One region of the Caballeronia sp. GAWG1-1 genome, then DNA from elsewhere that is predicted to be linked to it. Evidence: riboswitches for the same ligand, from Rfam matches in the RefSeq annotation. Region 1 holds a riboswitch; the other holds the start of a gene.
What was found. Region 1 has a riboswitch for cobalamin ahead of NCT03_RS03185 (TonB-dependent receptor domain-containing protein). Riboswitches for the same ligand answer to the same signal wherever they lie in the genome.
Positions count from the first base shown of each region.

Region 2: linked by a shared signal. The riboswitch ahead of NCT03_RS19095 (CbtB domain-containing protein) and the one ahead of NCT03_RS03185 (TonB-dependent receptor domain-containing protein) in region 1 are both predicted to bind cobalamin.

Region 1 covers NZ_JALQDB010000006.1:111,439-115,878, forward strand. The annotation lists gene NCT03_RS03165 (EVE domain-containing protein) at 1-352, opposite strand, end outside; RNA gene ssrS (6S RNA) at 430-612, opposite strand; gene NCT03_RS03175 (cell division protein ZapA) at 735-1,049, opposite strand; gene NCT03_RS03180 (ATPase) at 1,046-1,432, opposite strand; cobalamin riboswitch at 1,669-1,992, shown strand; gene NCT03_RS03185 (TonB-dependent receptor domain-containing protein) at 2,079-3,956, shown strand; gene NCT03_RS03190 (FecCD family ABC transporter permease) at 3,983-4,440, shown strand, end outside.
Region 2 covers NZ_JALQDB010000029.1:228,236-232,675, reverse strand. The annotation lists gene lhpI (bifunctional Delta(1)-pyrroline-2-carboxylate/Delta(1)-piperideine-2-carboxylate reductase) at 1-152, shown strand, start outside; gene NCT03_RS19115 (hypothetical protein) at 178-543, shown strand; gene hmuQ (heme-degrading protein HmuQ) at 597-911, opposite strand; gene NCT03_RS19105 (DUF1428 domain-containing protein) at 951-1,322, opposite strand; gene NCT03_RS19100 (histidine phosphatase family protein) at 1,384-1,932, opposite strand; cobalamin riboswitch at 1,974-2,097, shown strand; gene NCT03_RS19095 (CbtB domain-containing protein) at 2,134-2,364, shown strand; gene NCT03_RS19090 (CbtA family protein) at 2,374-3,156, shown strand; gene NCT03_RS19085 (DUF1289 domain-containing protein) at 3,218-3,454, opposite strand; gene NCT03_RS19080 (cobyrinic acid a,c-diamide synthase CobB) at 3,451-4,440, opposite strand, start outside.

The DNA of each region.
Region 1 (4,440 bases):
CGCGCAATGTCGCGAGCGGAATCAACGGCGTCTTCTTGACGAAGCGCACATCGACGAGCATCCAGCGCGGCGTCTCCTGCGTGGACTTGGCGTCGAAGTACGGGCTTTTGGCGTCGAACTGAGTGGGATCGGGATAGGCCGTAGAACAGACTTTGGCGATGCCCGCAATGCCCGGCTCCGGGCAACTCGAATGATAGAAGAGCACGCCGTCGCCGACTTGCATCTGGTCGCGCATGAAGTTGCGCGCCTGATAGTTGCGCACGCCCGTCCACGGGAGGGTTTTCTTCGGCGCGTGCGCGAGATGATCGATGCTCGCTTCGTCCGGTTCGGACTTCATCAGCCAGTAGCGCATGATGGATTCGGCAACGGGGTTTTGAAACGGGCTCGACAAAAGCAAACGGCATCGGTATGAACCGATGCCGCTGGAGTAGGGTCCCCACCTCGGCCGCTAGGCCGGCATCCTGAACCTGGGTTCAAGATTGGTCGCAGTAAGCAACACTTCGGGTACATCAGACAGAGTGACGCGCGCGCCCGTGCTGCAAGTTTCCACAACCGTGCCAATGTAGCATTGGTTCAAGGAATATATGACCTTGGCGAACCAGGCAGGGAGTAGTCACTCTACACCAATCGAATGTCTAATGCAGCCTCTCGACACCAATTGCGCAGTTTCTTTTTTCGATTGACATCGCGCGACCGATTAGCGTTCGCCAAGGAGCGGCGTCGCGGCACTTCGGTCACTGCACTTCATACTGCGCGATGACAGCACCAAGCTGTTCGTTCATGGAGTGCATCGTGCGGCGAATTTCCTCGGCGGGGAAGGCCTCGCCATGACGCACGCTTTCTTGCAGCCTCAGCAATTCGGAAGCGAGTGAAAGCGCGGCCATCACCGCAATGCGGTCTTGCCCGCGCACGTTGCTTGCATTGCGCACCTTGTTCATCTCGGCGTCGACGCGTGCCACCGCTTCACGCAGCGCGCCTTCGGTTTCCGGCGAACAGGCGAGGCGATATTGCTGGCCGAGAATGGATACTTCGATCTGCGTGGTCGTCATGCCTTCTCTCCGTGATGATGCTCACTGTGCTCTCCCGCGTGCGCATGCTCGTGCGCGGCTTGCACATCGTGAGAACGGGCATCGAGGAGATCGAGCTGATTTTCCGTCTCGGCATGATTCGCGGACTTGCCGCGCGGCAACTTTTCGAGAATCGCGTTCAGGCGGACCTGCGCGTCGTCGATCTTGGCCGAGAGGGAATCGCGTTCGGCTTGCAGCGTGTCGCGCTCCTCGCGCATTTGCACGAGCTCTGCCTGCACGTTCGCGTAGTCGCTACGCAGTTGTTCGATTTGTGCTTCAAGCGCGAGACGCGCCTGATTGTGCCGCTCGCTGATCTGGATCAGCCGGCCGATATTTCCTGACAGTGATTCGAGTTCGTTGAGCATGTGCTGCGTCCTCTAAAGACCTCGCATTCTAGCGCGGTTCAACGGAGCTTCCGATAATTGTCTCGTTTCGAGACGTAACAGCACGCGATCATGCGTGCATCGCGATGCATTCGTGTGTGGAAAGCGCGGGCGCTGCCGATGCGATGCGACGGCGGGTTCTAGTTGGGTTCGTCGTGAGCCGTGTGTCTTGCGATGATCGGCCAGGGTCGTTTCTTGACGGTCCTGAATCGCGCTCCTACACTTGCCGCACTTTTGGTGCTCGCGTCCGCATTCTTTTGCGGGCGCAGTCAAACGGGAAACAGGAAGCGGCGCCGCCAAGGCCACGCCAACCTGTGCTGCCCCCGCAACGGTAAGCGACCGCAACGCAAGTTGCAAGTCGTCCCTTGCGCGTTTTTCGCCGCGCCGTCGTGTGAGTTTGCTTGCGAGTCTGTCTGATTCGCAAGAATCCGCCGCTCGACGCAGGCAAGGCGAAGAACGTGTCGATGCCACTGCGCTTCATGCGTGGGAAGGCGGGACGGTGTGTCGCCAGCCCGGATACCGGCCAACTGTTCAGCGCGTTCGTCTGTTCGCATTCGAGCGCGCTCGTCGCGCATTGGCCTTGCGGGGAGCGAGGTCGCGCCAGCCTACGCATGGGAACATTTCACGCATGGTATCGCCACTTGCCCGACACGCGGGCAGACGCAAAACGATCGAACGCGCCGCGCTCGTCGCCCTCAACACATGGCTGCTCGCTCATGAAGCGCTCGCGGACGAAGCCTCGCAACCGCCGCTCGCACCCGTCGTCGTGACCGCGACGCGCACCGCGCAACCTCTCGCCGATACGATCGCGCAGACTTCGCTCTTCGACGCCCAGGATATCGCCGATAGCAATGCCTACGACGCGCTCGGCGTCATCGGTCTTGCGCCCGGCGTGCAGGTGACGCGCAATGGCGGCCCGGGAGCGAATGCAAGCGCGTTCATACGCGGCGCGTCCTCGACGCAATCGCTCGTTTTAATCGACGGCGTGCGTGTGGAGTCCGCATCGCTCGGCTCGGCGCAGCTTGCGCAGATCATGCCGGATCAGATCGACCGCATCGAAGTCGTGAACGGCAACGTGTCGGCGCTGTACGGCTCGGGCGCGATCGGCGGCGTCGTGCAGATCTTCACGAAAGACGGCGAGGCGCATCCGCCGCGCTTCTACTTCGAGACGGAATACGGCAGCTATCACACGCAGCGGCAAGCGGCGGGCGTTTCCGGCGCGCTCGATAGCGAAGGCCGCACGACCTTCAGCTTCAACGTATCGCGCGAGAAGACCGATGGTTTCTCGTCGATCGATCCCGCGCTCGCGCCCAACGCCAATCCGAACGCGAACGGTTATCTGAACGAAAGCGTCGTGGCCACGCTGCGCCACAAGTTCGGCGACAAATGGGACGTGGGCGTGCGCTTCTATCAGTCGAACGGCATCGACAGTTTCGACGATGCCTACGGCTTGCCCGGCGATCTCAACGATTCGCACAGTCGCGTGCGGTCGACATCGGTGTTTGCGAACGGCCGTATCACGGACCAGTGGACCACGCATTTCACGGTCGCGCAGGGACAGGACCGCGCGAACATCGAGCAGAACGGCATCTATACGAGCCGCTTCAATTCCGAGGATCGCCAGTATCTGTGGCAGAACGACTTTCGCCTGACGGAGGCGCACAAGCTCCTGTTCGGTTACGAGCATCTCGACCAGACGCTCGATTCGGATCAGTTCAGCGCGCCGGATCGTCACGTGAATTCGGTGTACGCGGGCTATGTGGGACGCTTCGGTTCGAGCGAAGTGCAGGCCAATCTGCGCCACGACCAGTATTCCGATTTCGGCGGCGCGAACAGCTACTATCTGGGCTACGCGTACAACATCGACACGCACTGGCGCGCGAGCGCGAGTTACGCGGCGTCGTTCCGCGCGCCGAGCTTCGACGATCTCTACTATCCGTTCAGCGGCAATCCGTCCATTCAGCCCGAGCGCAGTCATTCGGTGGAAGCGGCGCTGCAGTACGCATCGGACCAAGTGGGCGTGCTGCGCGTGACGGCGTTTCAGACGCGCTATTCGAATCTGATCGATTACGTATCGGACGGCAGCGGCTTCTATATCGCGCAGAACGTCGGACGCGCGAAGGTGCAGGGCGTCGAGGGATCGTGGGCAGGGCATGTCGGCGCCACTGATTTGCGCGCGGGCGTGACGTTCCAGAATCCCGTCGATGAAACCGGCAATCAGGACCTGACGCGCCGTGCGCGGCGTTTCGCGAGTTTCAGCGCGCATCGCTCGATAGGAAGCTGGCGCGTGGGTGGCGAGTGGATCGTGAGCGGTGCGCGCAGCGATTACGATTCGACGCTCGCGGGCTATGGCGTCGTGAATCTGTCGGCGCGCTATGACATCACGAAGTCGTGGTACGTGAGCGCGCGTGTCGACAACCTCTTCGACCGGAACTATGAACTGGCTTATTCGTACAACACGCCGAGGCGCGGCGCTTATGTCACGCTCGGCTGGCGCCCGTCGTGAGCGACACCGTTGACCTGCGCCGCGCGATGAACGCGAAACGCGCGTTAGGCATCTGGGCTGCGCTCGGGCTTGCCGCGTTGCTTGTGTTCATGGCGTCGCTCGCGCTCGGCAGCGTCGCGTTGCCCTTGCCGCGCGCCATCGCGGCGTTGCTGCACGCGCATGCGGCCGCGCCCGATATCGCCGATGACATCGTGCTCACCTTGCGTTTGCCGCGCGCGCTTGCGGGTTTCGCTTCGGGCGCCTTGCTCGCGCTTTCCGGCGCGCTGCTGCAAGTGCTGTTGCGCAATCCGCTGGCCGAGCCGTACGTGCTCGGCGTATCCGGCGGCGCGGCGACCTTCGCGCTCACGGCGATGCTCGCGTCGCTGCCGTGGTGGGGCATCGATCTGGCGGCGTGCGCGGGCGCGTTCGCATCCATCGTGCTGGTGCTCGGACTCGCGCGACGCGACCTGTGGCACGGCGATCGCGATGCCTCGCCGCGTCTTCT
Region 2 (4,440 bases), on a different contig from region 1:
AAAACGTCAATCCACTTGCACAAGCAATCACGGCGAGGGTGCAAAACGAACGCCCGATCGTATTTAAATCCGTCGGATGCGCGGCATGGGATCTCGCTGCATGTCGAGTCGCTAAAGCTTTATTGTTAGACAAAAATAACAGCGCTAATTAAGGCGCGAGCTGGCTTGGAACGGTCCTTGCTGAATGTCTGTTCAATCGAAAGCTGGCGCAAGCGCCTTGGCACCCAAATGAACAGACCCATGAATAGTCGATACGACACCAGATGGACGCCCGGTTTTCCCGCGCGCGACGACGGAAATGATGGATCAGGCGGTGCGTCCGCACAGCCTAACGCGGCGCCGCCGGCTGCTTACTTTATCTCGGTGCTGGAGCTTGCGACTGGCGAGAAGCTGGGCAATGACGAACGCTTACGCGCCGTCGCCATGCTTGAATCGCAGTTTGGCGAGGGACGTCCACGTACGCTTAAGGAGGCCGTGCGCATTTGTGCCGGAGCCATCGATTCATCGACATTGCAGCGAATGGCGCGTGGCGCTAAGGCTTAGGAAGGCCTTAGCGAGCGACGCAATTCGTTCACGGTCTTGTAAGAGAGCGGCCCCTATTTAACCGTCTGAATCACTTCGAAGCCTTCGAATTCCGGGTGGCCCAAGTAAAGCTGCCTGGTTTCTCCGCCTGCATTGCGATGCGCGGCGCGAAATGCATCCGACTGAGTCCACTGTTCGAACGCAGCATGGTTTGTCCAGATCGTGTGACTCGAATAGAGGACATGGTCATCCCGCGTCGGTCCCTTTAGCAGATGGAACTCCACGAAGCCCGGCACTTCCTTGAGGTGCGTGTCGCGGCTTGTCCAGAGATGTTCGAAATCGGCTTCCGCGCCTGGAACGATCTTGAAGCGGTTCATGGCAATGTACATGTCGATATGGCTCCTTGGTTTTAGGCATTCAAAAAATAATCAGGCCTTTGACAGTTCGACCAGCGTCCTGAAGCCGCCGAAGAACATGCGTTTGGGATCGAACGGCGGTTCGCCGTTTTCCATCATGCTCTTAAGGCGCGAGTCTTCCATTACTTTGGCGTTGACGGCGTCACGTTGTTCGCGCGATTCATAGACGATCCACGAGAAGACCACCGTTTCGCCTTCCTTGAGCTGTACGCTTCGAGGGAACGAGGTGAGCTCGCCTGGCTTAACATCGTCGGCAATACATTCGACAAACTGCAGCGCGCCATATTCCAGCCATATTTTGCCCGCTGCATCGGCCATGCTGCGATACGCGTCGACCTTGTCGATCGGCACTGGTACGACGAAACCATCCACATAGTGCGCCATTGCTGTCTCCTTTGAGCTAACCAGTCGCTGCTTGCTTTGAGCACCGGGCGGCCATCTAAGTTCAGGAGGGCACGTTTGTCCATTTGCCTTCCGCGAACTTGAGCAAGACGGACGATAGCGGCGCGAGATCCATCTTGAGTATCGACGACAACGGTTCGTCGCGCACGATACAGAGCGCCGCCTTCATGACGATGGCGTGCGTTACGACTATGCAGCATTCGTGCTCTGTATTCGAAGCAAGCCCCTCGAGCGCTTTCTCAACGCGCTTTGACAGCATTGCCACGCTCTCGCCGCCATGCGGCCTTGCATGGGGATCGGAAAGCCATGCCGCAACGTCTTGAGGCTCGCGCTCACTAATCTCGCGAATGGAACGACCGCGCCATTCTCCATAGTCGATGTCGTCGAATGCGGCATCGATCGAGAAATCTGTCGTGAGCCAGGCCGCTGTTTCGCAAGCAGCGCGGGCTGGGCTGGATGTGACGCGGCTTGGCTCGCCCGGGAGGTCGAACGTGCATTCAGCCTGTTCGACAGGCTCGTCGCCTTGCGGAAAACGCCCACCTTTCATGGCATGCGTGGCGGCGTGGCACAGCAAAATCAATGTCGATTGCATAGCCTTTAGCTCATGGTCGTTTTACTTTGCCGGCAATCATCATAGAATGGCAAGCTTGCAGTGCGAGGAAGCCGGTGGAAGCCCGGCACGGTCGCGCCACTGTATGCGGTTCGCGCTAAGAGCGCGATGCCGCGAGTCAGACCCCGCTGCATGCTCTTCGTCTATCGGGACGCGCTTTTCCCTGGAGAAATTTCAATGAATATGTCCAACGCGCCGGCTTTTTCCGCTGGCATTGCAACGCCCGCTAACGATGCGCCGGTCCCCATTCCGGTGCGTGAGGTCCTTCCTTGGGCCGTTTTTATCGGCCTCGTTCTGCTGATCGCGATTTATTTCGTCGGCGCCGAGCAAGGTGCAACGTCCATTATCTCGGGCATGTACGTCCACGAATTCGTTCACGATGGCCGACACTTGCTCGGCTTTCCGTGCCACTGAGGACGGAGCATGATTCGCAACTTGCTTATACGCGGCATGGTCGCGGGACTCGTCGCGGGCCTGATCGGCTTTGGCTTTGCGCGCGGCTTCGGCGAACCTTCAGTTGCTCGGGCTATCGCGTTCGAAGAACAGCACGAGCATGCACAAGCGCCCGCACACGATCATCACGATGAAGCGGCGGCAGCGCAATCGCATAGTCATGGTGATGATGAAGAACTCGTTAGCCGGGACACGCAAGCGGGTTTGGGCTTACTAACGGGCGTGGTGGTGTTCGGCACGGCTTTAGGCGGTATTTTCTCGCTGATCTTTGCCTTGGCTTATGGGCGGCTTGGCTCGTTGCATGCGCGCGGAACCTCGGTTTTGCTTGCGCTCATTGGTTTCGTTAGCGTTGCGCTCGTGCCGTTCATCAAATATCCGCCAAACCCGCCCGCCGTGGGCAATGCCGAAACCATTGGTCCGCGTACGGCGCTTTTCTTCGGCATGGTGGCGATATCAATCGTCGGCGCGGTGTTCGCGGTCTATGCGCAGCGACGCTTGCAGGCGCGTCGCGGCAACTGGAACGCGGCGCTTATTGCGGCGGCTGGTTACGTCGTCCTGATGGTTATCGCGCAAGTGGCGCTGCCTTCTGTCGACGAAGTACCCGCCGACTTTTCCGCGTCGTTGTTGTGGAATTTCAGGCTGACTGCCGTCGGTATTCAAGCATTGATCTGGGCAACGCTTGGACTGCTCTTCGGCGCGCTTGCGTCACGTGAACTCGAGCGTCCGGCAGCGCGTCGCATGGCCGCTGCCTGATTAGAATGCTCGATGGGTATCAAAAGGCCCGCGTCGCTTGAGCACGAGCGCGGGCCTTCGTTCATTGCGAGGCCGCGCGCCGCTCAAGCAGCTGGTCGAACAACGCGAGCTTCGCGTGCTCGTCCATCGTTCTAAAGAACTTAATTTCCTCGCGGCTTCTAAAGCATCCCGCGCACAGGCCGCTCGATGCATCGAGCTTGCACACGCCGGTGCACGGCGAGCCGATTGGTTCCTGCGCGCTGGCGCGTTCGATCGTCTCGGCGAGATCGCGTGGCCCGATTTCGGTCGATGTCGTCATAGCGCTTCGCCGCGAAAGAGCGCAGCCATTGCCGCAGGATTCGATGGCCAGTAAGCGTGCATGTAAGTGGCCGTTATCGCGCCATGACGATAAAGCGCTTCGCCCTGCGCACCGGTCGTTGCGTGCGTGGCTGTCGTGAAAGGCTGCATCGATGTCTTGAGCGTCGAATAGTGAAAGGTGTGGCCGGTGAGCGGACCGTGGGCGGTGTCGACTCGTTGCATCGCCAGCCGCGAAAGACGGCGTTGCATGGTGGCGTCGCCGGGAAGGGCGCTTAGCATTGAATGACGATTGCCTTCGACATCCGTCAGTGCGTCGAGCAGGTAGAGCATACCGCCGCATTCCGCGACTACCGCGCGATTGCGCGCGATATGTTCTTCTATCGAAGCGCGCGTGCACGCATTGGAAGCAAGCGTCGCGGCATGAAGCTCGGGATAGCCGCCGGGCAAGTAGAGCGCATCGACATGAGCGGGTACGGGCTCATCCGCTAGCGGGGAAAAATAGCTGACGCTTGCGCCCGATGCCTTTAGCAAATCGACATTCGCGGGATAAATAAATGAAAACGCGGCGTCCCGCGCGATCGCAATGTGCAATCCGTCGAGAAGACGCGGCGGTTCACTTGGCGTGATGTCGTCGTCGAAGCGAACGAGCGGCGGCAAATCGGCAAGCGTGGTCGCGGCAATGGCATCGGCGGCGCGGTCGAGACGCGCATCCAGGTCCGCCACTTCCCGCGCTTGAGTGAGGCCAAGGTGACGTTCGGGTAGCGCGATATCGTCCGCGTTCGAAAAATGACCGCAATAGCGCAGCCCTTCGGGGATGGCTTCGGCCAGCATCTGTGCATGGCGCGCAGACGCCACGCGATTTGCAAGCACGCCATGAAACGGCACATCAGGCCGATAACGCGCAAGTCCCAACGCAAGCGCGCCGAAGGTTTGCGCCATGCCATGCGCGCCGATTACCGCAAGCACGGGCACATTGAACGCAGCGGC